2 regions of the Synechococcus sp. R55.4 genome follow, and region 2 is predicted to be linked to the other one. Evidence: predicted binding sites of a transcription regulator. Region 2 holds the regulator's gene; the other holds the start of a gene.
What was found. The regulator HrcA, encoded in region 2, represses chaperone genes, less so after heat shock. The targets are predictions, from matches to a motif close to TTAGCACTCNNNNNNNNNGAGTGCTAA.
Positions count from the first base shown of each region.

Region 1: a site for HrcA is predicted at 8,836-8,862, ahead of groES (co-chaperone GroES). Genes of this name have one in related genera too.

Region 1 covers NZ_JANSIF010000023.1:20,713-36,258, forward strand. Annotated here, with positions in the region: gene NW842_RS07045 (SulP family inorganic anion transporter) at 1-1,310, shown strand, start outside; gene NW842_RS07050 (DUF6671 family protein) at 1,363-2,202, shown strand; gene NW842_RS07055 (iron uptake porin) at 2,330-3,910, opposite strand; tRNA gene NW842_RS07060 (tRNA-Val) at 4,210-4,281, opposite strand; gene NW842_RS07065 (GuaB3 family IMP dehydrogenase-related protein) at 4,323-5,486, opposite strand; gene NW842_RS07070 (DUF429 domain-containing protein) at 5,602-6,396, opposite strand; gene groL (chaperonin GroEL) at 6,737-8,371, opposite strand; gene groES (co-chaperone GroES) at 8,462-8,773, opposite strand; gene NW842_RS07085 (PhzF family phenazine biosynthesis protein) at 8,982-9,812, shown strand; gene NW842_RS07090 (apocytochrome f) at 9,875-10,855, opposite strand; gene NW842_RS07095 (cytochrome b6-f complex iron-sulfur subunit) at 10,978-11,496, opposite strand; gene NW842_RS07100 (DUF3067 family protein) at 11,680-11,997, shown strand; gene NW842_RS07105 (hypothetical protein) at 12,121-13,461, opposite strand; gene NW842_RS07110 (tetratricopeptide repeat protein) at 13,634-14,146, opposite strand; gene NW842_RS07115 (phycobiliprotein lyase) at 14,221-14,775, opposite strand; gene NW842_RS07120 (S41 family peptidase) at 14,911-15,546, opposite strand, start outside.
Region 2 covers NZ_JANSIF010000059.1:5,898-21,443, forward strand. Annotated here, with positions in the region: gene NW842_RS12215 (DUF3007 family protein) at 1-57, opposite strand, end outside; gene ndhL (NAD(P)H-quinone oxidoreductase subunit L) at 86-307, opposite strand; gene NW842_RS12225 (NIL domain-containing protein) at 416-820, opposite strand; gene NW842_RS12230 (hypothetical protein) at 1,116-1,286, shown strand; gene NW842_RS12235 (endonuclease MutS2) at 1,294-3,729, shown strand; gene NW842_RS12240 (hypothetical protein) at 3,937-4,191, opposite strand; gene NW842_RS12245 (urease subunit beta) at 4,313-4,741, opposite strand; gene NW842_RS12250 (urease subunit gamma) at 4,813-5,115, opposite strand; gene hrcA (heat-inducible transcriptional repressor HrcA) at 5,475-6,626, shown strand; gene tilS (tRNA lysidine(34) synthetase TilS) at 6,680-7,663, shown strand; gene NW842_RS12265 (T9SS type A sorting domain-containing protein) at 7,951-8,847, shown strand; gene NW842_RS12270 (arsenate reductase ArsC) at 8,899-9,306, opposite strand; gene arsB (ACR3 family arsenite efflux transporter) at 9,332-10,342, opposite strand; gene NW842_RS12280 (VanW family protein) at 10,682-11,368, opposite strand; gene NW842_RS12285 (anti-sigma factor domain-containing protein) at 11,370-12,170, opposite strand; gene NW842_RS12290 (sigma-70 family RNA polymerase sigma factor) at 12,243-12,932, opposite strand; gene NW842_RS12295 (ABC transporter permease) at 13,016-13,633, opposite strand; gene NW842_RS12300 (ABC transporter ATP-binding protein) at 13,630-14,598, opposite strand; gene NW842_RS12305 (glycine betaine ABC transporter substrate-binding protein) at 14,624-15,546, opposite strand, start outside.

The DNA of each region.
Region 1 (15,546 bases), on a different contig from region 2:
TCACCCTCATGCCCTACAGCGTTATTTCCGGCTTTATGTCCGGGATCGGCTGGATCATGATTTTGCTGCAGATCCCGCCGCTGCTGGGCCACGCCAGCCAGGGGGGAGTGATTGGGGCGGTGCAGAACCTGCCGACCTACCTGCTCAACCTCAAGATGCCAGAGCTGGGGCTGGGGCTGCTGACGCTTGCCATCCTTTTTGGCTATCCCAAGCCCTGGCGACGGGTGGTGCCGCCGCAGTTGGTGGCTTTGGTGTTGGGAACGCTGGTGGCCAGCTTGTTCATGGCCGATTGGGATTTGCGGCGCATTGGCCCTATCCCCACCGGTTTGCCGCAGTTGCAGTGGCCGCAGTTGCCCTTTGCTTCCCTGGCCAACTTGGTGCTGGATGGGGTGGTGCTGGGGATGCTGGGCTGCATCGACACCCTCTTAACGGCAGTCATTGCTGATAACCTCACCCGCACCCGCCACGACTCCGACCAAGAGCTGATCGGGCAGGGGATCGCTAACTTGGTGTCCGGCTTCATGGGAGGGCTGCCGGGAGCAGGGGCAACCATGGGCACGGTGGTGAATATCCAGTCGGGGGGACGTACCCCTCTGGCGGGCGTCACCCGCGCCCTCATTCTGTTGATGGTGGTGCTGTTTGCCGCTCCCCTCACGCAAGGGATCCCAATGGCGGTGCTGGCAGGGATCGCCTTTAAGGTGGGGGTGGATATCCTCGACTGGAGCTTCCTGAAGCGGGCCCACCGCCTCTCCCTCAAAGGGGCAGCCATTATGTACGGGGTGATGTTCATGACGGTGTTCGTGGATCTCATCGCCGCCGTGGGGGTAGGGGTATTTGTGGCCAATTTGCTCACCATTCAGCGTCTGAGCGAGCTGCAAGCGGAAGAGGTGAAAGCCATTACCGATGCGGACGATGCCGTAGATCTCACCCCGCGGGAAAAGGAATTGCTGCGCCAGGGCCGCGGCCAGGTGCTGTTGTTTTACTTGAGCGGCCCGATGATCTTCGGGGTTTCCCAGGCCATTTCCCGCCAATATCAGGCGGTAGCCTCCTGCCAGGCTTTGGTGGTGGACCTATCGGATGTGCCAATGCTGGGGGTTTCGGCGACCCTCTCCCTGGAAAATGCCATTCGCGAGGCCCTAGATCGCGGCAAACAGGTGTGGATTGTCGGCGCCAGAGGCCGCATCCGGCAGCGCTTGGAAAGCCTACGTTTGCCCCTGCCGGCGGAGCGGTTTGTGGAAAGCCGAGAGGCCGCTTTGGCCGAGGCCGTCGCCCACTTGGGCTTGGCGGCAAAACCCAGCCCCCTAGTTTGAGCCATCTCGACTGGCCCGAGGACAAAAGCTGTAGGCTTTTTGCAGCACCTCTATGGACTGGAAGGGTCGGATTGCCTACTTGGCAACCCTGCATCGCAAAGAGGAGGTGATTGCCCCTCTCTTGGCCGAGCATCTGGGGATCCAGGTGCAAGTGATACCTCTGGACACCGACCAACTGGGCACCTTCTCGCGGGAGCGGCCTCGGCCAGGGGATCCCATCCACACCCTACGTCTAAAGATCGAGAGAGCCCGCCAAGCTTACCCTGCCCCCTTGGTTTTGGCCAGCGAGGGATCCTTTGGCCCCCACCCCCAGATCCCTTGGATCCCTTGGAATCAGGAGTGGGTCATGCTCAGGGTTTTTGAACCCGGCGCGGAGCCCTTGGAGCTGGTCGGCTATGCAGAGAGCACCCAAACCAATTTCAGCCATCGCTGGGTGCAGAGCTGGGCAGAAGCGCTGGACTTTGCCCAAAGGGCGGGTTTTCCCCAGCACGCCCTGATCGCCCTCGACCAGCCAGAAAAGCCCCAGGTTATCCACAAAGGAATCCAAGATGAAGAGACCCTGAAGCAGGTGGTGGGGGAGCTGCTGGCTCGGCAGGGTGGCCTGCATCTGGAAACCGACATGCGGGCCCTGTACAACCCAACCCGGCTCCAGGTTATCGCAGCCGCCACCCAAAACCTAATCGCCAAAGCCCAAAGCCTGTGCCCGGCCTGCGGCACTCCTGGCTACTGGCAGATCCGCTCGGTCTCTGGACTGCCCTGCGGTCAATGTGGCGCCCCCACCCCCGTGGCCAAGGCTTGGGTATATGGCTGTGCTCGCTGTTCCCACACCCACACCGAGCCTGTGGCAGAGCCCTGGGCGGATCCCGCTCAGTGTGCCTTTTGTAATCCCTAGCTTTGTCCCAAGCTTGACGTCGAGCCCAGGCTTTCATCCCCCCAGAGGGGCTGATGTAAGAAAATAGGGATCCAACCCAGTGGATCCCTACTTAGCAACTTGGATGTCAGCGCAGGGATTTTAAGAACTAGAAAGTAAACACAGCTCGCAAAGCCCCCACGCCAATGGTTGGGTCGTTGTCTCCGGGTCTGCCGCCATTGGGGTTGCTCACAAAGTAGGCTGCCGGGGTAAGGGTGAGGTACTCGTTCACCGGGAAGCTGTAGTAGACGTCCACAACGAAGGGGCGAGTATCCCACACTCCGTCATTGTCTGTGGTCACGATTGGCTGCCCAAATACAACCCCGCCTTTGGCACCCTCCACAAAGAGGTCAGGGAAAACAAAGCCAAAGAGGAAACCATTAAAGTTTTCCTCACCCGGATCCACAGTGCCAGCCGGTACCACGTTGGGCAAGTTGTAATCCACATTGCCAGCAGTAAACCAGCCAGATACGATGACGCGGGGGGTAATCTCCCAGTTGGCAGCCACAGAAAAGGCGTTCACCTGTGCAGAGGTGGACACATTGGTTACTCTCAGAGGGCCACGGAAAAGAGCTGTACCGTTGGCCAAGAACTCAGGGCCATCGTTTGCCGTCTGCAGATAGGTACTGGCAAACTGCAGGTAAATCTCTAGATTTTCATTCGGCAGGAAGCCCAGCTCCACCGCGTGGGCACTGTCGCTACCGGTTATACCGCTGTCGCCGAAGCCCTTGCCCAAGGCTTGAGCGTTCCTGGTGCTGTAGCTGTAGGCCAAGCGCAGTTGATCGGAGAGTCGGTAGCGGAAGCCAAACAGAGCTCCACCTGGCACGTCCGCCGTGGAGTTGGGAGCGTCGGCGAAGTCGGAGAGAGCTTCGAAGGGTGTGCTGTAGTTGAATACATCGAACACACCTGAGCCAACGATACCCGTGTAGATGGTGGCTGCTCGGTTGAAAGCTGGGAATTGGTAGATCAGCTTGGCCAGGGTGAAAGTGCCACCGCCACCACCGCCAAACTCAAGGCCGGGATCCCCATCAAAGAACTCAGTCACAGCGTTGCGAGCTTGGAGACGAATGCGCAGGCGATCGCGACCCACAAAAGAAGCATCGAAGTTCAAGCGTACCCGATAGGGAAGAGTCATGTTGGCTTGGTTTTGCTCTGCTACTACCTCCCCATCAACAACTCTGTCTTCCGTGAGAGCGCTGCCTACAACAGCGGCGATGACTTGGGCATTCAACTTGGTAACCGGGTTGAAGACCTTCCCTTTCAAGTCAGTAACATCGGCTTCCAGGGCATCCACCCGCCCGCGCAGGGCTGCCAGCTCAGCAGCAAATTCCTCTTGCAAGCGCTGCAGAGTGGCCAAGTCTTCCTTGGAGACTTTGTCGGCCAAACCGGCTGCAATCAACTCATTGATGCGATCCAAGCAAGCGTTCATACCGGCGGCAAACTCAAAGCGAGTCATAGCCCGGTTGCCGCGGAAGGTGCGGTCAGGGTAGCCGGCAATACAACCGTAGCGCTCCACCAAGGATTGCAGGGCTTGGAAGGCCCAGTCGGTGGGCTGCACATCCGAAAGCTCAGAGATGGAGGTGACCGGCCCGGTAGCTTGGGCATAAGCCACTCCAGGGGTCAAGACCGCCGCTGCGCCCAGGGTGCCGGCCAGCAGCGTTTTCCAGTAGTTCGCGTGTTTCGCGGGCATGTTTCTCTCCTTGTTCTTTTCCTCACACCTTTTTGGCTGTAGGGATGTCCTCATAGAAGCGACAAACTGCCTACCTCAACAACGAGCCTGGCAATCGCGGACTCTGGGAAGACATGATACAGCCGAAGTCCACATCGTCTACCACTTTACACACTTTCTGGGCAAGACTCAATGCGAGACCCAACTGCGGTAGATGATCGAGGCTCGATATCCTCTACTCTACCTCAGGGATCCGGCTCTGGCTAGCGGGTGTATCCCAAACCAAGACAGAGCTCCTAAGCCACAAACTCTGGTGGAAATGGGCGGTACCGGACTCGAACCAGTGACATCCTGCTTGTAAGGCAGGCGCTCTACCGCTGAGCTAACCGCCCCCGAGGGATCCCAGCTCACCGAGTCTAGCATTGCCGGGAGGCTATTTCCCCATGCCCAGGCTCTGCGCCTTTTGGTAGACCTTTCCCTCGGTCAAAAGGGAGGGGGCAATGCAGATCTCCACCTGGTGCATTTCTTTGAGGTTGGCGGCGCCCAGGGTGGCCATGCTGGTGCGCAGGGCGCCCCAGAGGTTGTGGGTGCCGTCATCGAGGCGGGCGGGGCCGCACAAGATCTCTTCCAGGGTGCCGGTGGATCCCACGCGGATGCGGGTGCCGCGGGGCAAAACGGGGCTGGGGGTGGCCATGCCCCAGTGAAAGCCGCGACCGGGGGCCTCATAGGCGCGGGCCAAGGGGGATCCGATCATCACTGCATCGGCTCCACAAGCGATGGCCTTGCAAATGTCGCCACCGGTCACCAATCCCCCATCGGCAATCACAGGGACATAGGTGCCGGTTTCCGCCAAAAACTGCTCCCGTGCAGCGGCACAGTCGGCAATCGCTGTAGCCTGTGGTACCCCCACCCCCAACACGCCGCGGGAGGTACAGGCAGCGCCAGGGCCGATCCCCACCAAGACACCGGCAGCTCCGGCCTGCATCAGCTCCAAGGCAACATCGTAGGTAACGCAGTTGCCCACCACAACAGGAATGGGCATCGACCGGCAAAATCGGGCCAGATCCAGCAGTTCCATGCCTTCGGGAACCTTGTGGTGCACCGAAACCACCGTGGCCTGGACGAAAAACAGATCCCCCCCGGCTTCCGCCACCAGGGGGCCGTATTGGGCGGCGTGGGCGGGCACGCAGCTAGCGGCGGCAATGGCGCCAGCAGCTTTGATCTGGCGGATGCGTTCTTGGATTAGCTCTGGCTTCACCGGCTCGCTGTAGAGGCGCTGCATTAGGGGCACAAACTCGTCTTTGCCCACCGACGCAATCTGATCCAACACCTCATCGGGATCGGCGTAGCGGGTTTGGATGCCATCCAGGTTCAACACCCCGAAAGCTCCCAGCTCCGAGAGCAAAATGGCCATTCGCACATCCACCACGCCATCCATGGCGCTGGCGATGATGGGAATTGGCCTTTGGATCCCTCCCAGAGTGAAGTGGGTGTCCACCAGGCTGGGATCCAGCGTTCGTCTGCCTGGGGCCAGCGCGATTTCATCCAGCCCGTAAGCGCGTCTTGCCTGCCGATTGCGGCCCAGTTGCACGTCCATTTTTCCCCTGTTCTGCGGATCCCTTGTTTTTATCATGCCGCCAAGGAGGGATCCAAGGCTAGCGAGAGTTTTGTTCTTCTGGTTGGGATTTCCACCTGCGATCCCGGAGCGGGTCTCAATCAGCCTCAGAGGTTCGAGGGGGCAAGGGCGTGAAAATGTGCCCTTCTTGCAGGTTGCCGAAACTGCGGCAGCGCTCGGATCCCCAACGGAACCCGTAGAGGGCGATGTAGGCACACATCAACGCATCCACCTGATCTTCGTAGTTTTTGAGTCGACGGCCCTTGAGGGATCCCACCTTCACTTGGAGCAGCTCTTCGTGATCCTGGAGAGCCGGGTCAGCGGCAGCCAGAGAGCGCAGATGATGCTGGTAAAGTTGCCAAGCTTGTTGCCGTTCCGGCCAGGTGCGTCGAGGGCGGGCCTTGTATTTTAGGGTGCGGCTGAGGCCAAAGAGGCTGACCAAGGCGCTGTGGGGGAAGACCTCGGTCACTTGGCGGGTAAGTTTTCCTCGCTCGATGCTGGCCTGCTCCCGAAAGCCATAACTGGCTAGGGCTTGCACCAAGGCTTCCCCTCTCACCTGGCCGTTTTTTTCTAGAAGCCGGCGGTTGGCTGGGTGGGCCCCGGCTGCATAGGCGCGAAACACCCGGTTCAGTTCGGCCTCGGCCCGTCGCTGTCCGCTGAGGTTGGGGACGCGCATGGGGGCATCCACCGCCACCAAGCAGGGATCTTCGCCCGCCTGAGCTTGAATATAGTCCAGGATCTCCTCATCCGTTTGGAGAATGCGGCTATCGACCAGATGGCCTGTCAAGTTCTGCCTGCCGGGATCCCCGAGCTGGACTCGCAGCGTGGCCAGACCGGAAGGGTTGCGGGGCGACCAAGCCAGATCCAGGCCAATGCAAATCAACTGAGCCACACCGCCTTCCCCTTCTCTTCAAGTTGGACAGAATCAGAGTCGTTATCAAAAAACCAGTTTGAGGCAGTTCCCGATTGCATGGCTCCGGCGCCCTCACCCCCAGCCCCTCTCCCTCTGAGAAAAGGGGTTAGGGATCAGCATCACAAACAGTTTCGCTGCTGTCTCACGGTCGTTGGGAATGATCCCGCCGGATTGCCTGCGTCTTGATGAAAATCCACAAGAAAAGGGATCCCACCAGGGGATCCCGAAAGATTCATCCAAGATGCCTGGCCAGGAAGCGAAGTGCCCATGGGCTCTTCGGTGAGCCTCAGGGATCCACCTCGCTGTGGCGGTCAACGGATTAGTAGTCGTAGTCACTCATGCCGCTGCCGCTGCTTGCCGGCGTGTTGGTTTTGGGCTCGGGCTTGTCCACCACGATTGCTTCGGTGGTCAGCACCATCCCCGCAATGGAAGCGGCGTTTTGCAGGGCGGAACGGGTAACCTTGGCCGGGTCTACAATGCCCGCTTCGAACATATCCACGAAGGCGTCGTTCTGGGCATCGTAGCCGGTGTTGAAGGGCTTGTCTTTCACCCGCTCCAGCACAATGGAGCCGTTTTGGCCGGCGTTCTCAGCAATGCGGCGCAGCGGAGCGCCCAGAGCGCGGGCGACCAGGTTGGCCCCCACCAGTTCATCGCCGGACAGGTTGGCTTGCGCCCACTCGGTTACCACCGGGATCAGGTGTGCCAAGGTGGTACCGCCGCCGGGAACGATCCCTTCTTCTACCGCCGCTTTGGTGGCGTTGATGGCATCTTCCAGGCGCAACTTGCGGTCTTTCATCTCGGTTTCAGTGGCCGCGCCCACTTTGATCACTGCCACACCGCCGGAGAGCTTGGCCAGGCGCTCTTGCAGTTTTTCTTTGTCGTAGGTGGAGTCGGTTTCCTCAATTTGACGGCGAATTTGCTCGCAACGAGCTTTCACGGCCGCTTCGTTGCCTTCCGCCACGATGGTGGTATTGTCTTTGGTTACCGTGACGCGACGGGCAGTGCCGAAGGAATCGAGGCGAGCGTTCTCCAGCTTCAGGCCGCGCTCTTCGCTGATTACCTCACCACCGGTCAGGATGGCAATGTCTTCCAACATAGCCTTGCGGCGATCCCCGAAGCCAGGGGCTTTTACCGCTACCACGCTCAGCACACCCCGCAGCTTGTTCACCACCAGGGTAGCCAGCGCTTCTTTCTCGATGTCTTCGGCGATGATCAGCAGAGGACGACCGGCGCGGGCCACCTGCTCCAGAACCGGTACCAGGTCTTGCACCAGGGTGATCTTCTTATCGGTGATGAGGATGTAGGGGTTTTCCAGAACCGCTTCCATCCGCTCGGTATCGGTGACGAAGTAAGGGGAGATGTAGCCCTTGTCGAAGCGCATCCCTTCCGTCACTTCCAGCTCGGTGGTCATGGACTTGCCTTCTTCCAGGGAGATCACCCCTTCGCGGCCCACCTTGTCCATGGCCTCGGCAATCATACGGCCCACTTCTTCATCGTTACCGGCGGAAATGGCCGCCACCTGGGCAATGGCTTTGGAATCTTCGACCGGGCGGGCATGTTCGGCGATTTTGTCTACCAAAAACTTCACCGCCTTGTCGATCCCCCGCTTTAGGGCAATCGGGTTGGCGCCGGCAGCCACGTTTTTCAGACCTTCTTTCACCATGGCGTGAGCCAAGACCGTGGCCGTGGTGGTGCCATCCCCAGCCGTGTCATTGGTCTTGGAAGCCGCCTGCCGGATCAAGGAAACGCCTGTGTTCTCAATGTGGTCTTCCAGCTCGATTTCTTTGGCAATGGTTACCCCGTCGTTGATGATTTGGGGGGCGCCAAACTTCTTCTCCAGCACGACGTTGCGCCCTTTGGGACCCAGGGTAACGGCTACGGCTTCTGCCAAAATATCCATGCCGTGCTCTAGAGCGCGGCGGGCTTCTTCACTGAAGATGATTGATTTGGCCATAGTCAACCTCTCCGATGCAAATGCAGGTAAGGGTGAAACAGAGTCTCAAGGATTCAATCGTTCGTTGAACTGCTGCTGAATCACTGACCATTACTGAACAATGGCGAGAATGTCCCGCTCGGCCAACAGCACATATTCATCGCTGCCCAGCTTGACTTCGGTTCCGGCATACTTGGAGTAGAGCACTTTGTCGCCGGCTTTCAGTTCCATCGGGATCAGCTTGCCCTCGTCGTTGCGCTTGCCAGGGCCAACAGCAACCACTTCCCCCACCTGGGGCTTTTCCTTGGCAGTGTCCGGCAAGAAGATCCCACCTGCGGTTTTCTCGTCCTGCTGAGCGATTTTGACCAGCACGCGGTCGCCCAGCGGCTTCAGGGTAGAGACGTTAAGAGCCACTGCAGCCATGACGAATGTCCTCCGTGATCCTAACGAATTTCCATTAATTCCGCTTCCCGAGGGGAAGCGACTTAGCACTCTCGACTTACGAGTGCTAGTTTATCAGCCAACTTTCTGGCCTGACAATAGCCTTTGTCAGCGGGATCCCGCTTTTGGCAGGTGCGGTCGGGGTGCGGATCCCCCTACTTTTGGTGCCGGTGTGGGATCATGGCCTGAGTTGGGCTGGGTTGAGAACGTGCGGATCCCGTTTTTTCAGGTGGATGCATTTACGGCGGTGCCTTTCGGCGGCAATCCGGCAGCGGTGTGTCTGCTGCCCCAGGAGTTGCCAGAGGCGCTGATGCAAGCCATTGCCGCAGAGAACAATGTATCGGAGACGGCTTTTTTACTGCCTCAGGGATCCCAGGGCGAGGTTCCCCACTATGGGCTGCGCTGGTTTACGCCGACGACGGAGGTGGATCTCTGTGGCCACGCCACCTTGGCTGGTGCCCATGTGCTGTTCACCGAGGTGCATCCTGAGGCGGAGAGGGTAGCCTTTTCCACCCGCAGTGGCCTGTTGCAGGTGCGGCGGCAAGGGGATCGCCTGGCCATGGATTTTCCTGCTCAAACTCCGGAACCTTGGCCAGAAGCCAAGGAGCAGGTGGCAGCGGCTTTGGGGATCCCACCTGTGGAGCTGTACCGCGGGGGTATGGGGGTGGCGGTGCTGGCTTCGGCGGGACAGGTGCAGCAGGTGCAACCGGATCTGGCCCAGGTTCAAGCACTCCCCGTTCCGGGGTTGATCGTCACAGCCTCTGGGGCGGCTCTGGGGAATGGGCCGGATTTTGTCTGCCGCGTTTTTGCCCCTCGGCTGGGGATCCCGGAAGATCCAGTGACGGGATCCGCCCAGTGTCTTTTGATGCCCTATTGGGCCAAACGCCTGGGTCGCTCTGAGTTACAGGCCCACCAGCTATCCAGCCGCGGCGGGGAGCTCTGGTGTCGCGATCTCGGCTCTCGCGTGGAGATTGCCGGGCAGGCTGTGCAGGTGATCAGAGGAGAGCTGAGGCTACCTTAGAACCCTACCGAACAAAAAACACCTCGGATACCTCCGAGGTGCAGGCCAGGAAAGAGCTTGAGCTAGCCAAGGATTTCGGCGGCTTGAATGAGCTCCACCTGCTTTTTCTTGAGCACCAATAAGAGCTGGGCAATCGTAACGGCTGCCAGGAAAGCCACCAGCCATTTCACCCGCTCCGGGCTTTGCAGCACCAGATCCCGCTCCACCTGGCCAAAGCCGCCCACATTGGGATTGTTGGTGACGGGATCCCCTTCTTTGACGCTGTCGCCAACGGCAACCACCAGCTCCGGCCCAGGTGGCACCACCAGGTTGTGGATCCCACTTTCGCTCTCGAAGCTGAGAACCCGCGTGCCTGGCAGCTCATATTCCGGGGGCACCAGGCTGGCCAATTCAGCCGGTAGATCGCTGATATCGGAGTCGAGGGTGGCAATGTTGACCAGACGCCCCGTGGCTGGGGCGCGGAAGACGTTGTTGTTGCTGAGGCTGCCGTCGGGGTTGAGCTGACCGCGACCCCGGTTGGCCCCAATGTAAACGCGATACTTCATGAAGGCCACCGAGGGATCCTCTTTCGGGTCAGGGGCCACCACTGGAAAGACGATTTCTTGATGCTGCTCGCCCGGCAAAGGCCCGACCAGGAGGATGTTGGGCTTCGCGTCGCTGTAGGGGGTGATGTAGGTCTCGGCAGTTTCTTGCCGTTGTTCCTCGGTCATCTCGGCTTCGGTGGCTAAACGGAAGCCCTCCGGCAAGACCACCACCGCACCCACGTTCAACCCACCCTTGCTGCCGTCTGACAGCACCTGCTGTTTGCTCAGGTCATAGGGGATCCCAACTTTGATGGTGAACACCTGGCCGGGGGTGACGGCCTGGGGCACCTCGGCGCGAGTGGGCATGGCGTTCAGGTGGCAGTTGGCACAGACAATTTTTCCAGTCGCCTCGCGGGGGTTGTCGTAGGCCATCTGGGCATAGTAGGGGTAGGCTGCCGCCGGACGTGCCCCCATCCCCAGCAGCAGCAGCGCGCAGAAGACCAAGCCAATTCGCTTCATAACTCTCAGCTCAGAATGGATTTCAATCACAGCTTTAGGACACAGTCTTGAAATAGCCATCTCGACGACTTGCCCCAAATCGTTCGGCAAAAGCCGGCACAGCCAGCGGGATCCCTTGCCCTTTAGGTTTCCCGGAAATCGGGGCCTTGCCAAGGGCTGAAGCGGACGTTGTCGCCATCCACAGTGGCGCTCACCAGCTCCAGCGAGCGGGGAGCCGGTCCCCGGATCACCTTGCCATTGGCCGCATACTGGGATCCGTGGCAAGGGCACTTAAACAAGTTTTCCCCCACATTCCAGGGCACCACGCAACCGAGGTGGGTACAAACCGCGTTGAGGCCATAGTTGGCCACCGCCCCGTTGTCGATCACGATGTAGGTGGGATCCCCCTTCAAACCTTGGGCCAGCACCCGATCCGTAGCGGCATGGGTGGCCAACAGTTCACTGACGCTGATGGGCTTGCCGAGGGCGTCCTGAGCTATGAGGCCCTCACCCCCTCCACCGGCAGAGGGCGGAATAAAGTACTTCACCACCGGGTAGAGGGCGCCCACCACCACGACTCCCACAGAGCCGCTGAGCAGGGCATTGAGAAGAACCCGCCGGCTCATGGGGGGCGCTTCAAAGTTGCTAACCGCTTCCGTCATAATGGCAAATGCAGACCTGAGAAGTTTTAACGTTCGTTGACAAGCGACATCATCCTAACCGACCCCTCTGGCCAATATCGTTAAGAAATGCAACGCTGTAAGAGGCCGTGGCCTTCCTTCCCAAGGTGAGCGGCCCACCCAGCGCGATTGGAGCCAGATCCAAGCCAGCCTCAGACAAGTCTGATGAAGGGATCCGACTTTCAAGCTTTGTTGCGCGAGAAGTGGGGCTGTTCCTACGACGTACAGTTGCGCCGTATCCAGCAGAAGGTGGTGCTGCTGGTGATGTGGCGCTACCTGGAGCAGCCCTCCTTTCCCTTGAGCGAGGCGGAGTATCTGGCCCACTTGGAGAGAGTGCTGGCCCATTTGCAGGCTTGGGGGGTGTGGGAATCGGTGCGCCGGGAGATCGAGTCCACCCGTCAGAGACCTCGTATGGGCAAGGCGGTGGCCATTCCTCTGGATTTGCAGAAGGTGGGGGAGCGGGTCTCGGAGTGGTTGCTGTGAGTTCTCCGGGGGAGAAAAAAGTCCAAGCAAACCCAAGCGCCGGATTCTCCGGCTGGGCAAGAAACTCGAATGGGTCTCAGCTCAAACGGCAGACCGGGAGTTTGCCCAACGGCCATGACCTCTCTAGAGGGGACGCGGCTTGCGCACTTGTTCGGTTTCCGGGTACTCCTGCTGCGCTTCGGATTCCAAAAGTTGGCGGAATGCCGGCTCGTCCAGACGGTAGTCCCGCTGCTCGATCAAATCCCGGTCGGTTGAGTAAATGGTGTCCGACTCTTGCACAACTTCTTGACGGCGGAAGCGGCGGGCAAAGTTGAGTTTGCGCAGCAGCGCCTCTGTGGGATGCTGCAGATGCTCTCGCCAAAGCTGCCGGACACGATTGCGACGCTCCACTCCCTGGTTACGGATTTGCAAGGCTAGCCAGCGAACGGCGGGCACCGCCAAAAACAGCGTGCCGTAGAGGAAGAGGAAGCCGATCAACGGGTAGATGAAGGCCAAAAAAGCATTGCTGCCGGCTGCCGCTGCCACCTCCTCCCGTGCCCCATAGAGAATGGCGGCCAGAAAGAAATTGAGAACTCCCAAGCCTCCTGCCAGGGTCAGTTGACCAGGCGTGGCCCGGCTGAACACCCAAGGTTTCTCCTGCAACACCTCAGGGATCCCCTTGGGCTTGCGCTCTGAGGCGGCCACCTGCAGCTCTGGGAAGCGGTAGACAATGTCCCCATCCTCGCTGACCTCCGGCTGGCCGTCGAACTTGAGCAAAATGGGCAGCATGTAATCTTCGTATTCCAAGGCCGGGGATCCCGGCTCCACATCCAGGTAGGGCAACACCTGTTCCGCTGCGATCACCCCCCCATTGGCACGAATCAGTTGGCCAATGAGGGCATAGCGCTCCTCCTCCAGGTTGGCATTGGGATCCCCGTCCCCAAAGAGGAAGCTGTACACCGCTTCCAGGAAGTTCAGCTCGGATTTTTGCGGCTGGCGGGGGCGCGTCCGACCGGAGTAGCTCCCATAGTAGGGGTAAGGATCCCAGAAGGGGTTGCCGATCCAAAGGTTGGGGAAGTAATAAAACCCTATCCCCCGCGATCGGCTGCGATTGTCCTGCTCGCGGCTACTGGCCATCTGCAAGGCAATCAACGCCAGGACGATCAAGACAATTGACACCACCAGCAGAATGCCAAAGGAGATGCGCAACCCATAGAGGAAGCCCCCCCACAACCGGCGACGCAGGGCTGCTAGCCGATCCTGCTGCTCCTTGCGCTTGAGAATGCTGCGAAAATCCGGTGGAAAAACGTAGGTAATCTCCCCCTGCCGGGAAACCTGGAGATGCCCCTCCGCCTTTTGGGCCAAATTCAGCAGCTCTTGTTTGGCCTCGTGTAGAGCCAAGCCCGTGCTGGATGCAATATCTCCCAGCGTGACCCGCAGGCCCAACTGCTCCACTGCATCCATCACCAATGTTTGTGTAGCCACTCTTAACCTCCGCTTTCTGCCCCAATTGCCGAGGAGCCTGTCGGGATCCCTAGGACGCAGATCCGCTCCCCTGAGCTAGACCTAGCGTCTCCTCTATTCCCAGTATCTCCCCTTAACCTCGCAGCGACGAGAATCGTTGTAGATCTCACTTCCAGAACGGTTGTACCCGCCTCTAGGGCAGCCAAGCCATCACGGCCAGCAGGGTCGAGAGGATCCCGATCAACACCCAGATGAGGGGCTTAGTGTCCAACGGGGGATCCGCTGCCCGGCGGCTGAGGGGATCCCCAGATCTTGGGGAAGGGCCTTTGCGTTGGGAGCGCCCATAGGCCAAGCGGTACTCTGGGGGATCAGCTTCCTCCAGCCGGCTGAGATCGGGAATTTCGCTCAACCACTCCGCCGAACGTCGCAGACGAGGGGCTTGCCAGATGCCCAAGACATAGCGAGCCTGCTGGGCGACTTCTGGATCTGGGTTGCGCAGCAAGGTTTGAACCAACAGGATGGCCTCCTGCGTTTCGCCAAGGGCCTCTTGGGCCAGGGCCTGCCAGAGCCGTAGCTTACCCGACTGCGGATAGCGGCTTTGGGCCTGCCTAACCTGCTCTAGCGCCTGCCGATATTGTCCTCGCTCGAACCTCGACTGGATCAGGGCCAAGTGCTGAGACAATCTCAAGTCTTCGGGAAGCGTCATGCTCAGGATCCGCAGGTTAGCTAGACCGCCGGGAAGCCCCGTCCTCTATGCATCAGCATGAGTGCGGGAGTAGGTCACGTCAGCTTCTGTTCTACCCCAAACCCCACCAGCAACAGCTCCTGCAAAGGCCGACCCTGAGGGGGACGCTGGTAGGTGAGGATCTGCCGCAGGCGCAGGCGCGGATTCAGTAGAGTGATGGTATCTACGGCAACCACACGAGTGTAGGTGGTGGTCATCACCAGTTGCAGGGATCCGGGATCAAACCGGAAAGTCGCCACCATCGGGCGATCTTCCTCATAGGCCCGATCCCGCAGGTAGTCTCCCTGCAGCCCCAAGGGGGTTTCCTGCCGAGGGACGAACAGCATGTTCAGCTCTTGCCCGGCCTCCTCACCCTTTTCGGAAACCGTCTCAAAAGCCAAGTGAAAGCCCAGAAAACCATCCACGTTGTGGTTGGGGTAGTTGTTGTCGGCGAGCACCTTGTGCTTGAGCTCAGGGGTGAGGGTGCGAATGGTGAACTCGGTGCGGGAGCGCTCCACCTCGCCACGGTCTAGGTAATGGTAGGTGCGCTCTGTGCGCCAAGCTCCAATGCAGCAGTTGAAAAAGTGGTGAAATTGCTGGATAGCGTTCATGCGGGCGGGAGCGGACAGAGTCAGAGATCAGCGCTGGACGGGAAACCCTGCTTTCGATCCTAAAACGAATCGAAAACAACCAGGAATCCAAATCCTGAATGCCAACGATTGAGTTCTACCGTGGGATCCCCTTCCTCACGGGCTTTTGGCCACCCGGATCCCTTGGAGCTGCCCCAACAACTCCAGGGCTCGCTGGAGCTGGATGTCCTCCGGCCCGGCCAAGGTTTCCGCCGTCAGAGGAAGGGATCCCTCCGCCACCACCACATCGGGCTGGATCCCCTGGCGATGAATGTCGTGGCCGCTGGGGGTGAGGTACTTGGCCGTGGTCACCGCCAGCCCCGATCCATCCGCCAGCTCCAGCAGGGATTGAATCAGACCCTTGCCAAAGGTGCGCGTTCCCACCAGTTGAGCTCGCCCACTGTCCTGAAGTGCCCCGGCCAACACTTCACTAGCACTGGCGCTGCCCTGGTTCACCAAGACCACCAGCGGTGCCTCTGTGAGCACCTCGCCGGTGGCGGGAATGCTGTCCTGAATGCCGTGGCGATCCGTCACCAGCACAATGTCGCCCTTGGGGATCCAGAAGCGGGCGATCTCAATGGCCGCCTGCAAGAGTCCCCCCGGATTGTTGCGCAAATCGAGAATGTAGCCCCGCACCCCTTGAGCTTCTGCGGCCCGAATGGCTTGGCGGACTTGAGCGGCAGCATTGCCGTTGAACTGGCTGAGGCGAATGTAGGCCACCGATCCCTGAGGCAGCTCAAAAAAACGGGTGCG
Region 2 (15,546 bases):
GATCCCTCCCCCCAACAGCAGGGCTAAGCCTATAGCAAGAACATCCAATCTGCGCATGGCTCAGTGAACCGACAAACGGCTGACCTTACAGCGACCGGGGCTTGGGCCGGAACGTCATGAAGGGAGCCAAGAGCACCATGCCGGGAAAGAAAAACAAGACCAAGAAAAACATCAACACCTTTTCCCAAGCACTGCCTGAAGTCCAGCGTTTGTCCACGTACAGCAGAGACAACAGAGGCAGCACCAGCAAATAGAGAACAGCCAAACCGGCATAAGTTAACCCAATCAACGATGTAGTAGAAGCCATGTCGAGTGCGCTCCGCAGCTAGACCTATGTCCAACAAATCTAACAGGATTGTAAAGGGATTTGTCAGCTTGGGGGAGTTCGTAACTCAGCCAACTGACCACAAACTGACTACAAGCTGGTGCTGATCGCCCCAACGGGGCAGGTGGCAACACACTGTTCGCACATGACACAGCGGTTGCGAGAGAACTCCAGCTTCCAGTTGGGAGCAGAAATCTTCAGGGCCTCGGTTGGGCAAACTCCCGTACACAATCCGCAATCCACACACAAGTCTGGGTCAATCTGAATTTCCTTGGCCCGTTCTGTCACCTCAATGCCCAAAGACTGCACCCACTCCAAGCCTGCTTCCACCTGGTCGATATCCCCCGACAGCTCCACCACCAAAGTACCCACTTCGTTGGGGGCTACCCTGGCGCGCACGATATTGGCAGCCACATCGAAGTCTTTGGCCAACCGATAGGTGAGAGGCACATTCACCAAATGGCGGGGGAAAATGAGGGTGACTCGTTTGCGCACGGATCTTGAGTGTTTTGAGTGCAGCAACTTCCTTCAGTATGGCAGGCTTGTGAGGTTCAGTTTGGCCGTGAATGCAGCTCACTTCCACCCTCCACAGGACACCCAAGGCGAACCCCACAGCGGTAGGGCGGGGCTTTGAACCCAGTTTTTCGGTGAGCTCAGCTTCTTGGGAAGATCACCAGAGGCAGCGCGTGAGACAACGGCGCCATTATCAGCGTGCCCCTCCCACCAAAAGCCATCTGTGGAAGCCGACCCAGAGCCTGCCACAATAAGATAGAGAGCATCCCCAATCCCTATGGACTCATCTTTTGCTCGGCCCCGCCTCAACTCAGAGCAGTACCGGCAGATGCTGGTGCGGGATGGCGAGCGTCGCTTCCGCGAGTGGCACACGGCCTTCCTCAAGTACCAACGGCAGTTTTTGCAGGAGATGAAGCAACTGCGTCTCCAGGGTTCTTTGCATCGCTGAATGGTTAATGCCCACCGTCCCCACCTTGCACCCGCTGCCAGTCTTTTCCAAGCCCGATCCCTCCCCAGGGCCTACGGCCCGCCAAGACGAAGGGCAAGAAACTTTGGAATTGTTGGAGTGGCCCCGCCTCTGTCAACACTTGGCCACCTTTGCGGCCACACCCTTGGGCCGTCGTGCCTGCTTGGAGCTGGATCCCTGGCAGAGCCGCGCCGATAGCGAAGCCTACCTTGAGCAGACGGAAGAGGCGATCCGCCTCGATCGCACACAGGCGGGGGGCCTTTCCATGGCAGGGATCCACAACCTGCTGCCGGCTTTGGAACGGGCTGAACGGGGGGGGATCCTGAGCGGGGAAGAGCTGGTGCAGATTGCTACAACTCTGGGGGCGGCCCGCCGCATTCGTCGTCTGATCGACGACCACGACCATCTGCCACGCTTGCAAACTTGGGTGAGCACCCTGCGCACCTACCCGGAGCTGGAGCAGGAGATCTTCCGCTGCCTGGAGGAACATGGCGAGGTGCGGGACAGCGCCAGCCCTACCCTTGCGGATCTGCGCCAGCAGCAGCGGCGGCAACGCAGCCAGATCCAGGAGCGCCTGCAACAGTTGATGAGCCAGTACCCCCAGGCGCTGCAGGACAACCTGATCGGCCAGCGGCAGGGACGGTTTGTCCTGATGGTCAAGGCCACCCATCGGGATCTCATCCGCGGCATTGTGCATGACAGCTCTGCCAGTGGGGCCACCCTCTATGTGGAGCCCTACGCCGTGGTGGAACTGGGCAACCGCTGGCGAGAAACCCAAGTTCAGATTCAGGCGGAGGAAGAGCGGATCTTAGCCGCGCTCTCGGCTCAGGTGGCCTCCGTCGCCACCGATCTGGAGCATTTGCAGGGGGTGATGGTGGGGTTGGATGTGGCTCTGGCTCGGGGTCGCTACAGCCTCTGGCTGGACGGCAATCGTCCCCAGTTTGTCTCGGCAGGATTGCGCCTGCGTCAGGCCAAGCACCCCCTGCTGCTCTGGCAATCTCGCGCCGCTGCCCCTTCGGAGGGTCAAGGCTCTGCTGTTGTCCCTATCGACTTCACCCTCTCGGACTCGATTCGGGTCGTAGTCATCACCGGCCCCAACACCGGCGGCAAAACCGTTGCCTTGAAAACCCTGGGGCTGTTGGTGCTCATGGCCAAGGCGGGGATCTTCCTGCCGGCTCAAGATCCGCCCCAACTGCCTTGGTTCGACAGGGTTTACGCCGACATTGGGGACGAGCAGTCGCTGCAACAAAATCTCTCCACCTTTTCAGGGCACATCCGCCGCATCAGCCGCATGGTACAGGCCCTGCAGTCCACTCCAGAGCCGGCCCTTGTCCTGTTGGATGAGGTGGGGGCGGGCACGGATCCCACCGAAGGAGCTGCCCTGGCGGCTGGGCTGTTGGAGTATCTCTCGGAAAAGGCGCTGCTCACCCTGGCCACCACCCACTACGGCGAGTTGAAGGCCCTGAAATACCAACATCCCTGCTTTGAAAATGCCTCGGTGGAGTTTGATGAGGTCACCCTGGCCCCCACCTATCGCCTTTTGTGGGGGATCCCAGGCCGCTCCAATGCCTTGACCATTGCTCAACGGCTGCAGTTGGATCCAGAGATTCTGCGGCGGGCCCAGCAGCACCTGCAGGGGGAAAGCCAGGTGGATCAGGTGATTGCCGGGCTGGAAGCGCAGCGAGCTCAATTGGAAGAGCGGGCGGCCCAGGTGGGATCCCTGCATCGAGAGCTGGAGAGCCTATATCAACAAATGCAACAGCGTAGCCGCCAAATCGCCGAGCGAGAAGCCCGGCTGGAGCAGAAGCAAAACCAAGAACTGCAAGCCCTGTTGGCTGCTGCCCGTCAGGAAGTGGCTGCCGCCATCCGCAAATTGCAGCAGGGAGAGGATCCCCAACGCATTACTGCCGAGCTGGCGCAAATCCAGCAGCGCTACTCTCCCCCACCGCCGCCTGTGGATATGGAGTTTGTGCCAGAGGTGGGAGATCGGGTGCGGCTGAGAGGCTTGGGGCAGACGGGAGAGGTGATCGCCATCGAAGGAGATGTATATGTAGTGCGCAGCGGCATCCTCAAATTCACAGTGCCACGGGGGCAGTTGGATCCCATTGACGAACACCAGGCCAAGCAGCGCCAACGCCCCAAAGCCCCACCTCCCTCCCCTGCAGCCACAGCTCCCCTGAACCTGCGCACCAGTCAGAACACCCTCGATCTGAGGGGAAAAACCGTTGCCGAGGCCGAGGCCATTTTGGAACAGCACTTTGCCCAAGCTCCCCCCGGCCCTGTCTGGATCATCCACGGCCACGGCACAGGGCGCTTGCGGGCCGGCGTACAAGCTTACTTGCAAAATCACCCCCGCGTTCAGCGTTTTTCAGCCGCTGATCCCCAAGACGGCGGTACTGGAGTGACCGTGGCTCACCTGCAATGAGGCTTACCGGTGCCGGAGGGGACTCAGATCCAGATCAGATCCAAAGCCGAGATAAAGCTCCGGGCCCCAAGGATCCACAGGGTTTCCGAGGGCTATCATCTCCAGACAGCCGTGAGCTCAAGCTTCCCTCCCCCCTTCGGAAGAGAGACTAGGGAGGGTTAAGTTGGCTTTATTGGGTCGGAGACCGAACAAGGGCTGGCGATTGTCTCAAGCCTGACTCTGGAGCACTGCCGCTGCCGAGCTGACGGGCTGGGATCCCCTCTGTTGTCGCCGGCTTCGCCAGAGCCAGTAGCTCCGCAGCAGTTGGCCATCTCCAATGAGCTTCAACATCACCGCCACCGTCGCACCTGTCCAACTGAGAGGCCCAAAGGCGGTGCCTGCTGCTGCCAACAGCGCCAACCCAGAAAGATTTAGCCCCAAGCCTTGCACCCACATCCACAAGATAGTCTCGCGTTCTGACATCTGCCCGCTCCTAGGGGAGAAATAGGATAGCCCTACTGTCCTGAATCTGAGCGGAGACGGGGATGGGGTTGAACCTTGGCACGGCTGCCCAAAGCTGCACACTTGGGGGGGGCGGTACTCCCTAGGGATTGGCTGCTTGACCCATCCACTCCTGCAATCGGGCCAGGGCCAGCCGCTTTTGGGCGGCAGAGCGTACCGTACCCTCCGTGAGCCGATTGAAGCCATGCACCAACCCCTTGCCCCCCAAAGCCACCAGCGTCACCCGATGGGTTTGGCCTGGCTCAAAACGCACCGCATTGCCGGAAGGAATGTTGAGGCGCATGCCAAAGCTGGCGGCGCGATCGAAAACCAGGGCCCGGTTCACCTCGAAAAAGTGAAAATGGGATCCCACCTGAACGGGCCGATCCCCTCGGTTGGTGACCTCTAGCGTCACGGTGGCCCGCCCGACGTTGGCCTGGATGGGATCCTCTGCCAGCAGCAGTTCCCCTGGGATTAGGGCTGGCTCCGCGTTGGCGCCAGGCGTGGTTTTGGATTTGCGGCCAGAGGGCATGGGGACAACCTCCTGAAGTTTTTCGGTCTTTGGAGCATCTGGGGGATCCCTGAAAGCGGGCAGCCCCGACGCTAGCGAATGGGATGGTGCAAGGTAACCAGCTTGGTGCCGTCGGGAAAGGTGGCTTCCACTTGGATTTCGGGGATCATCTCCGGGATCCCGGGCATTACGTCCTCGCGGGTCAGCCACGTCAGCCCCTCGCTCATCAATTGGGCGACCGTTTTCCCTTCCCGCGCCCCCTCCAAAACCGCTGCGCTCAAGTAGGCCACTGCCTCAGGGTAATTGAGTTTGAGGCCCCGCTGCCGCCGATCCCGAGCCAACTGGGCAGCCAGGTAGATCAACAACTTGTCTTTCTCCTGGGGGGATAAGTACACGGGACAACCTCAAAGATACAAAAGGATACAGGGGGGACAGCAGCAGGCCCAGTTGGCCTAGAGTTGACTCAACTTTATATCACCTCTGGGCAAAAAAAGGGGTCTAGGCTAGAGGGGATTTCCCTTTCTCCTGCACAACCCACAGCCTCAACCTCTTTCGGCATTGGGTGTTGCGACTCCCTTCCTGGGCAACCCGTCATGAAAGAGTAACAATAGATGCATACAGATGTATTTAGACGCGAAAGTTTGTCTAGATTCGTATCTCAACCCTGAGTTGGTCTATCCTGGAGCAATTTACCGGCTCTGTTTAGCACTTCCCTTTAGATAGATAGGTGTTGACTGGGTTCTTTTGATCGGCTATGAAACTCGAACTGACTCCCCGCCAGCGGAAGATTCTCTGGGCGACGGTGCGCAGCTACATTGCGACGGCTGAACCTGTCGGTTCCAAAACCTTGGCCCAGTCCTATAACTTTGGGGTGAGCACGGCCACCATTCGTAACGACCTGGCCACCCTTGAGCAGGTGGGGTTACTGTTTCAGCCCCACACCTCTGCGGGTCGGGTTCCCTCCGACTTTGGCTATCGGGTTTATGTCAACGATTTGTTGACCTCCGCCAACAGCGGTGGGATCCCTCACGATGCTCCTCAGCCGGATCCCCATCCTGCCCTGCAACAGTTGATGGATCAGCTTGGCCGTGAGCTGGGAGATGACTTGGACAGTCTCCTACAAAGGGTGGCCCAGCTTTTGGCCCATCTGAGCGGTTGCATTGCTCTTATCACCCCTCCTCAGGGGCCGGTGGTAGCCATTCATCATGTGCAGTTGGTGTCGGTAGCGCCAGGGCGGGTGATGGTGTTGGTGGTAACCGACTCCTATCAAACCCATTCAGCTCTGGTCAGCCCCCCCGACTGGCCCAGCGACTCCCGAGAGGATTTGGAAGATGAATTGCAATTGCTCAGCAACTTTCTCACCCTGAAGCTGCGGGGCAAAACCTTTGCCGAGTTGCAGGATCTGAGCTGGCTGAAACTGGATGAAGAATTTCGTACCTACGGCCATTGGCTCCAGCAACTGCTGCGCTCGGTGGTGCAACGCTGTCTACAGCCCTCTCTGGGGCAGGTGTTCAGTGCCGGTATGGCCGAGTTGATGCGTCAGCCGGAGTTTTCCCAGGCCCGGCAGGTGCAGGCAGTGATGCAGTTGATCGAGGAGGGAGCCAAGCAACTTCAGGGGATGATTGGGCTCCATTTTGCCGATGGGGGTTTGCCCTCTCTGCCGAGCTCAACGGAGATGGATCAGGAGTCGGGACAGTCTGCCCGCAAGACCCCGGTGATCATCTACATTGGCAGCGAGAATCCACTGGAGTCTCTGCACCACTGTACGGTTATCGCCTCCACTTACCACCGTCGCTCAGCTCCTCTGGGTACGGTCACCTTGCTGGGGCCGACCCGAATGGCCTACGAGCGCAGCATTGCTGCTGTGCAGGCGGTGGCCTCTCATCTGACCCGAGCTCTTGCCTAAGGGATCCCATAGCGGCAGGTAGGGTCTGGGTTGTACGTGAGCAATAGCAAGCTGTGGCCAGGCTCTCTCCTCTCCACCTGCGGGTACAGTGCGCCATTCGGCAGCAGCAACTTCTTCACCCTGGCCAGCGACTGCTGGTGGCTTTTTCGGGCGGGCAAGATTCTTTTTGCCTGCTCCAGATCTTGCGGGATTTGCAGCCTCGCTGGGGCTGGCAGATATTTGTTCTGCATTGTGATCACCGCTGGTCGGCAGATGAAACGGAGTGTGCTCGCTTTTTGCAGGGGTGGCTGCAGCAGCAGGGACTGCCTCATGCCGTTGAGACTGCGGATCCCATCCGCCGAGATGAGGCAGGGGCCAGGGCTTGGCGCTACCAACAACTGGACAAATGGGCCCGCATCTGGGATTGCAGCGCCGTGGTGATGGGGCATACGGCCACGGATCGAGCAGAGACGTTTTTGTGGAACTTGTTGCGGGGAACAGGAGCCGCCGGGCTGAGCAGCCTGGATTGGCAGCGTCGCCTGGACGACCGGGATCCCACCTCTGCCCAGGTGGTGCGACCCCTGCTGGGTCTATACCGTTGGGAAACCGAACAATTTTGCCAGCAGCACCAATTGCCGGTCTGGCCGGATCGCAGCAACCAAGATCTGGCCCATTGCCGCAACCGTCTCCGCCTGGAGGTGATGCCCTACTTGAAGCAGCACTTTAATCCGCAACTGGAAGCGGCCCTGAATCGGGCTGCCACGCTGCTCCAAGCAGAACATGAGCTGGTGGTAGCCCAAGCAGCTCAGCTATGGCAGCAGGTGTATGAGCCCGCTTTGCCAGGGCTGCGACGGGATCCCTTGCGGGCTGCCCCCTTGGCTCTGCAGCGGCAGGTGATGTTTCAATTTTTGTCTTTGGTGCTGCCCCACCACCCCACCTTTGACCAGGTAGAAGCCGGGATCCAGCTCTTAAAAGCAGACCGAGGCAGCCGTAGCCCCGATTATCCAGGTGGGCACTGGCTGGAAGTGAAAGGGGATCACTTGGTTTGTTTCCATTAATTTTTCCATTAATTCCACTTCCCCGAAGGGAAGCGACTATGTTCCGGAGAGAATATGACTGAACAGCATCATCGTTTCCATTAATTCCACTTCCCCGAAGGGAAGCGACCCTAAGCGATCTTCGTAAAGTGAATTCGGCTTTAGCGTTTCCATTAATTCCACTTCCCCGAAGGGAAGCGACTGATTCATTAATAGTAAGTATCACCACTGATTGTGGCAATACTTGGATACGATTAGCATCTTATGGTAATAATACAGGCCCGAGTCCATTGGCTACAGCACCTGATATGACCACTGCATTTGTACCTACCCCATCACAATGGGCAACCAAGACAATAGATTTAAGCCCGTATGCTTCTCAAACCGCCGCCAGAATCAGATTCCAATTGCGAAGTGGATGGGGAAATGTTACTTATCTGGATGATATAAACATTAGTGCTGCAACCAATACACCACCAAGCGCTTCTTTTAATGTTTCATCAACTAACATCTGTGCAGGGCAAAGTATTACATTTACCAATACATCTACCAATGCTACTTCCTATAGCTGGTCCTTCCCCGGCGGAACTCCTTCAACAAGTACGGCTGCCAGTCCTACTGTAACATTTAATTCAGCGGGGACATATACTGTAACATTAACAGCTAGCAATTTAAACGGAACAAACACGGCAACAGCCAGTATTGTGGTGAACCCTTTGCCCACACCTACTATAAGTGGTGGCGGTACTATTTGTCAGGGAAGCTCTGTAAATCTTACTGCTTCTGGTGGTAATAGTTTTACTTGGAATACAGGTGCTAATACTGCTTCCATCAATGTAAGCCCTGCATCCACTACTACCTATACCGTTACAGCCACAGCTACTAACGGATGTACAGCAACTGCCACTGCATCGGTTACAGTACTTAACTGTTCTTCGCTGGATGAAGTGATGAATACCTCCAACTTTTTGGTGTATCCCAATCCAGCTACTGATATGATTACCATTGCTCTGCAATTGGCTTCTGCCGAACCGTTGAAAGGAGAACTGATGACAACACTAGGTCAGGTGTTGCAGCAATTTACCATTGCTCCATCTCAGCAGCAAATAACTTTGATCACAGACGGATTGTCTTCTGGAATTTATCTTCTTAGAATATCTGACGGAAAACAAGCGATAACACAACGCATCATGGTTGTAAAATAAATCAGAAAGCCCCGGTTACGGGGCTTTTTTGTTTGTGTTTTCTTACTAGGATTAAGCAATGATAGTCTTTGAAAATTCTTCGCAGAATGTGCGTATCTCATTTCGAACCATACGAAATGCATGCATAATTTCTTCTTCACTTCCGGTTGCTTTGGCAGGATCAGAAAAACTATGATGTATGCGAATGGAATTACCTGGTATGTACGGACAGTTTTCTCTGGCATGATCACATACCGTGATGATGTAATCAAAGGGTATGTTTAAGTATTCATTTACATGGTTGCTGGTATGATGACTGATATCAATTCCATCTTCCTTCATGATTTGTATGGCTCTCGGATTTACGCCATGCATCTCAATACCGGCACTGTAAATATGAGCTTTACCTTGTAACAGATTTTCTAAATAACCATGTACCATTTGACTACGGCAGCTATTACCTGTGCATAAAACCAAGATTTTTTCATGCTATGAATTTTTTAATTTAATACCTCCAACTGTTAGCGATGGCTACCAACGATAACATAATGGGTACTTCTATGAGTACACCAACCACCGTGGCTAACGACGCACCTGAATTAAGACCAAAAAGTGATATGGCCACGGCAACTGCGAGTTCAAAAAAATTACTGGCACCAATCATCGCAGCCGGTGCACAAACCGGATGTGATAAACGGAGCAATTTTCCACCCAGCCAGGTTATAAAAAATATGAAGTAGGTTTGAATGGTCAGTGGTATGGCTATCAACAAAACGGTGTATGGATGATCCAGTATGTGTTCGCCCTGAAAGGCAAAGAGTAAAACCAGGGTTGAAAGCAATGCTAGTATGGAAACAGGACGAAGTGCCGGAAGAAATTTTTGTTCAAACCAATCCTTTCCTTTTCGTTGAAGCAATATCCGATTGGTCAGATAGCCCGTAGTTAGCGGTATAACAACAAAAACAACCACCGAAGTAATCAGTACTTCATACGGTATCTGTATGTTGGTTACTCCCAGCAGCCATTTTACAATGGGTACAAATGCAACCGGCAGAATAAGATCGTTGACTGAAACTTGTATTAACGTATAATTGGCATCGCCTCTTACCAAATAACTCCACACAAACACCATGGCTGTGCAGGGTGCGGCACCCAGCAGAATGGCGCCTGCCAGGTACTGGTCTGCATCTTCCGGAGTGATCCAGGTAGCATACAGATTTTTAAAGAAAATCCATCCAAACAATGCCATGGTGAAAGGTTTGATCAGCCAGTTTACAGTAACTGTCAGCGCCAGCCCTTTCCAATTTTTTGAAACACCGCCTATCGATGAAAAATCAATCTGTACCATCATCGGGTAGATCATCATCCAAACCAACACCGCTACCGGAATGTTGATGGTATATATCTGCCAGCTTTCAAGCACCGAAACAGAATTCCCCAGTATTTTCCCAAGACCAATGCCTGCAGCAATGCATAGCGAGACCCAAACGGTAAGGTATTTTTCAAAAAACTTCATGGGTTGAAATTTAATTACAGCGTTTCCATTAATTCCACTTCCCCGAAGGGAAGCGACTCCCCCCCGTTATAACCCTTGCCCAGAGGTCTTGTTTTCGGCTGCAATTTCCCCTTGTTTTTCTCCGCCGAGGGGCCTGAAACCCTTGCCCAGAGCGGGATCGACCGGGTCAACGGAAGAATCAGGGTTTGAGGTTTGTCGCCGACCCTGTCGCTAACTGGGTTGGTGTAGAAATGGACATGGATCCCTGTGTGGAGGTTGCTGGGGAGCTGCTCCTGAGACGCTGAAGTAGGGGGCCAATGGGGCGAAAAAAGGACTCCGTCCCGCTGGCGCGATGAGAGGCTAGGGAGCAACGACATAGCGATCTTGGGAGAGGCGCTCGTTACCCCGATACACGCTCACCTGCAAATGCTGGGGATCCAGCCGGTGCCCCTCTACACGGATGGGCGGGATCCTCAGGGCGCGGCGGGATCCCCGTCCCAGCACGGACACAATCAGGTTTGGGCCGCGGATCTGAACTCGTAGGCGCACCGGCCAGGGGAAAGGGTTGCGCAGCTTGAGGTCGGCCAAGCCGTACCAAACGGTGGCATCTAAGCCAGGGGGCACCGACTCTACCTGCCGGTAATGGGGGTGCCTCTCCACCACCTCCAGCCCTGCCAACAGAGCGGCATTGTAAAGGCTAGAGGACACCTGACAGATTCCTCCCCCAACCGAATCCAGGGTTTCGGCCACCATAAACACCGGCGCGGGCACATAGCCTCGTTCCAGGCTGCGCGGCCCCACCACTTGGTTGAAGGAAAAAATCACTTCTGCCTGTTCCTGTGAGCGTGTCGCAGGCATGATGTAAACTCCATCCAGGCTTTGGACGGCTCGGCGAATGTTGTGGAGTTGAGAAGGAGTGCGCTCCTGCAAAGAAGTAACGTATTGGCTTAGGGTTGTTGGCGTGGGATCCGTCCACCACAAGGCCAGAAGGGCCAGTAGCGCCCCCACCAGCACAGCCAACCTCCGCAGGTCAACCCTTCCTCTCACCTCACACCTTGCCCGTCAGAAGGGGTTTCAAGGACTCCGTCCCGCTGGCGCGAGCGGGCAGTTGGCGGGAACCGGTCGCGACCAGCAGCTCTTGGGCGCGGGTACCTGCCGGCAACGTGCGGGATGGGCGTAGGGCCACCAGAGCAGAGCCTTGAGCATCCACCTGAAAGTCACCACAGTGGAGGAACTCGCCATTATCCAGCTTGAGCCAGAGGGAGTAGCGCTCCCCCGCCACCGGTTGGGGCAGATCCCGTGCGGCCAAGATAACCTCCTGCCAGTCTCCTGGGCGAAACAGCACGTTGGCCGTCCCCGCCTCCCCCTGCAAATGCACCAGACGGGATCCCGGCTGTTGCAGGAGATGAGACAATGCTCGCACCGGCTCTAACTGGGCCAGTTGCAGTGCTTGCCGCAGTCGCCAGTTGTCCAAGCTGAGCAGAACCAAAATTGCCGCCACCAAGCCTCCCAACCAGCGCCACCCCACCCCAAAAGCAGGCAGTGGAGAGTGAAGGGGGACTGCCATCTCCTGCTCGCGTAAGCCGATAGCCCCCACCTCTGCCATCACCTTATCGCGCAAGCTGGCAGGCGGGAGTACTCCTGGCAATCCGTAGGGCAACAATTCCAAGGTTTCTTGCAAGGCTTGCAGTTCGGCCACCAGCCGAGGGTCTTGAGTTAGGCGTGCCTCTAGAGCACTCACCTGTTCAGGAGATAAGTCCCCCAGCAGATAGCCGGCCAGTTCTTCCCGTTCCTCTGTTAAAGGGGGCGAGGTGGATAAGGACTCCGTCCCGCTGACGCGATCAGACATGGCCATCCCGACACCAGAACTCAACTCCAAACCTAGGACTCCGTCCCGCTAACGCGAAAGGACGCGGTCCCGCTAACGCGAGCAGAAACCCAGAAGGGCGCGCAGGGATCCCCGCAATTTGCAGAGAGCTTGGCGAGAGCGGGTCTTAACCGTCCCCAACGGGATCCCCAATTGGCGAGCAATGTCCGCCTGGCTCAACCCTTGGTAATAGAGCAACTCCAGGATCTGCCGTTGGTTTTCGGGCAATTGGCTGAGGGCCGCTTGCACCGCTTGCCGCCGCTCCTCGATGGAAACCTGCTCAAAAGGGAACCGAGTCTTGCTAAAGGACTCCGTCCCGCTGACGCGAAAAGACTCCGTCCCGCTGACGCGATCGGCGCTGAGAATGGTCTGCCAGCGTTTCAAAAGAAGTTGGTGGCTGCCCTGAGAACGCAGACGGTCAATGGCCCGCGAGCGGGTCAGGATGCACAAAAAACTGCTCAGGGATCCCCGCCGCTCGCGCGACTCGGACGGAGTCCTTGGATCACAGCCAACCTTGCGCCACAGCTCGACAAACACCTCCTGAGTCAGGTCTTCTGCCTCGGCCACGTGGCCCAGGATCTTGAAGGCCAGCCCATAGACCAAGCCGGCATAGCGATCGTAGAGCGCAGCCAGAGCAGCAGGTTGCCCCGCCTTGAGCGCTTCCATCAGCTCCCAATCGGCGCGGGATGACCAATCTCTCACCCGCTCACGCCAGCGGGACGGAGTCCCTGGTTGCTCACCCATGCTACACCCAGTTTCGCCCCACACAACTAGAGGATAAACCTGCCCGATCGCGCCAGCGGGACGGAGTCCTTAAGTCTACCCCCTCAGCCACGACGGGCCGCCCATTCCAGGCTGAGCAAGGCCGTGTTCACCAGCAAGGCCAGGGATCCCACCGCCAGGGATCCGGCCCAGATCTTGTCGTAGCGACCGGCCTGGGCAATGCCATCGAACAGCAGGGTGCCCAGTCCTCCCGCCCCAAACTTGGCCCCCACGGTGGCAATGGCAATGGCCACAATCGCCGCCAAGCGCAGCCCTGCCAAGACAATCGGCAGCATGAGCGGCACCTGCACCTGCCACCACCGTTGCCAGAAGTTCATCCCCATGCCCTTGGCCGCTTCCAGAATGGCAGGCTCGACCGAGCGCAGGCCCACGCAAAAGTGGCGCACCAAGATCACCTGCGTGTAGATCACCATCGCCACCACCACCGAGCGGGCATTCAGGCCAAACCAGGGCACCAACAAAATAATCAAAGCCAGGCTGGGCACCGTGTACAGGATGCTGAGGATCCCCATGACCGGCAGGGCCAACCAGCGCACCTGATGGATCAGCAGGGCCAACGGCAGCGCCAGCACCACCGCCATGCCCAGGGTCATCCCCACCATCGCCAAATGCTCTTGGGTGAGCTGCCACACCAGGCCGGGATGGCTGAGGAGATAGCTCACGCGGATCCCCCCTCCAGCATGGCCAAGCTGCGAATGTGATCCAAGGTCAGAACCCCGATGGCCCGCCCGTCTTCCCACACCGTCAGGGCTGCCGCCCCTGTGCGCAACAGCAGGGACAAGGCTTGCCGCAAAGTTGCCTGGGGCCTCACCATCGCTCCCTCCTGGATTTTGTGATTGTGAGGGATCCGGGCCATCGCCGTTTCTACCCGCAGCACACTCAGTTGCCGCACCATGTCATCTGCCCCCAGCAGTTCCTTAACAAAGGGAGTAGCCGGTTGGGTGAGCAGCCGAAAGGGAGTATCGAACTGCACCACCCGCCCCTTCTGCATCACCAAAATGCGATCCGCCAGGCGCAGCGCCTCCTCCACATCGTGGGAGACGAACAGGATGGTTTTTTTCAATTGCCGTTGCAGGCGCAGGATCTCATCTTGCAGCTTGCTGCGGGTAATGGCATCGATGGCCCCAAAAGGCTCGTCCATCAGCAGCAGCCCTGGATCCCCGGCCAGGGCCCGAGCCAGACCGACCCGCTGTTGTTGTCCGCCCGACAGTTGAGCAGGGTAGCGGTTTCTGTACTCATGGGGGGGCAAATTAACCAAGCTGAGCAGCTCGTCCACCCGCTCGCGGATGCGCTCCTTCGCCCATCCCAAAAGTCGCGGCACCACCGCCACATTCTGGGCCACCGTCATGTGGGGAAACAGCCCCGATTGCTGGATAACATAGCCGATCCGCTGCCGCAGAGCCGTGACGGGAAACTGGCGGATATCCCGCCCGTCCAAGCGAATCTGCCCCTGGGTGGGATCCAGTAGGCGATTCACCATTTTCAGAAGGGTGGTTTTGCCGCAGCCAGAAGGCCCCAAAATGACCACCAACTGGCCCGACTCCACGGAAAAACTGCACTCGTCCACAGCCGGCTGGGAACTGTGGGGAAAGCGCAGCGACACCCGCTCGAACTCAACGGTGCTCACCTCAGGGCCTCGTGCAAGGGCAAGATTATTTCTTCAGGATGCCGGCTTCCACCAAGAAGGCTCTGGCCACCTCCGCCGGCTCCTTGCGGTTGCCGCTCACCTCGTAGTTCAACCGCTGCATCACCTCATCCGTCAGCAGAGGGGAGAGGGCATTCAAAGCAGCGGCAATGCCGGGGTTGGCCTCCAGGGTATCCTTGCGCACCACCGGCGCCACCTGGTAGGGGGGGAAAAGCTGCTTGTCATCCTCCAGCAGCACCAGGTCAAAGGCGGCAATTTCCCCATCGGTGCCAAAGGCCACCGCCACATCCGCTTCCCCATTGACCAAGCCCTGGTAGCGCAGGCCGGGATCCACCGCTTTGTAGGCTTTGAGCCGAAAATTGCCGTAAGCTGCTTGGATCCCGGGTAGTCCATCTTCGCGGGCTTGAAACTCCGGCGGCCCGATCATCACCAGCTCGCCCGCTTTGGCCACCATGTCCGAGATGGTGGCGATGCCCAGCTCAGCCGCTCTAGTTCGGGTCATGGCCAGGGCCTGAGTGTTGTTCATGGGGGCGGGATCCAGCCAAATCAATCGGAACCGGCTCTCGTACTCGCGGGCCACCGTCGCGTACACCTCTGCCGGGTCGCCGCTGGTGGGCAGTTTAAGCACCGTCAGCAGGCCGGTGCCGGTGTACTCTGGGTAGAGATCGATCTCGCCGCTCAGCAGGCCCGCATGAGCTACCGGCGTGCCCCCCAGGTTGAGCTTGCGCTCCACCGTGAACCCTGCCGCCTCCAGGGCCAAGGCATACATTTCCCCCAGAATAAACTGCTCGGTAAAGTCCTTGGAGCCGACGATGATGGGCCTGGCGAGGCCCCTCTGGGGAGCGAGAACAAGAACCGCCAGCCCCGACAGGGCTAGCAGGGCCAAGCGACGAGTGGTTTTCAGCATAGACAAGGTGAGAAGGGATCCCA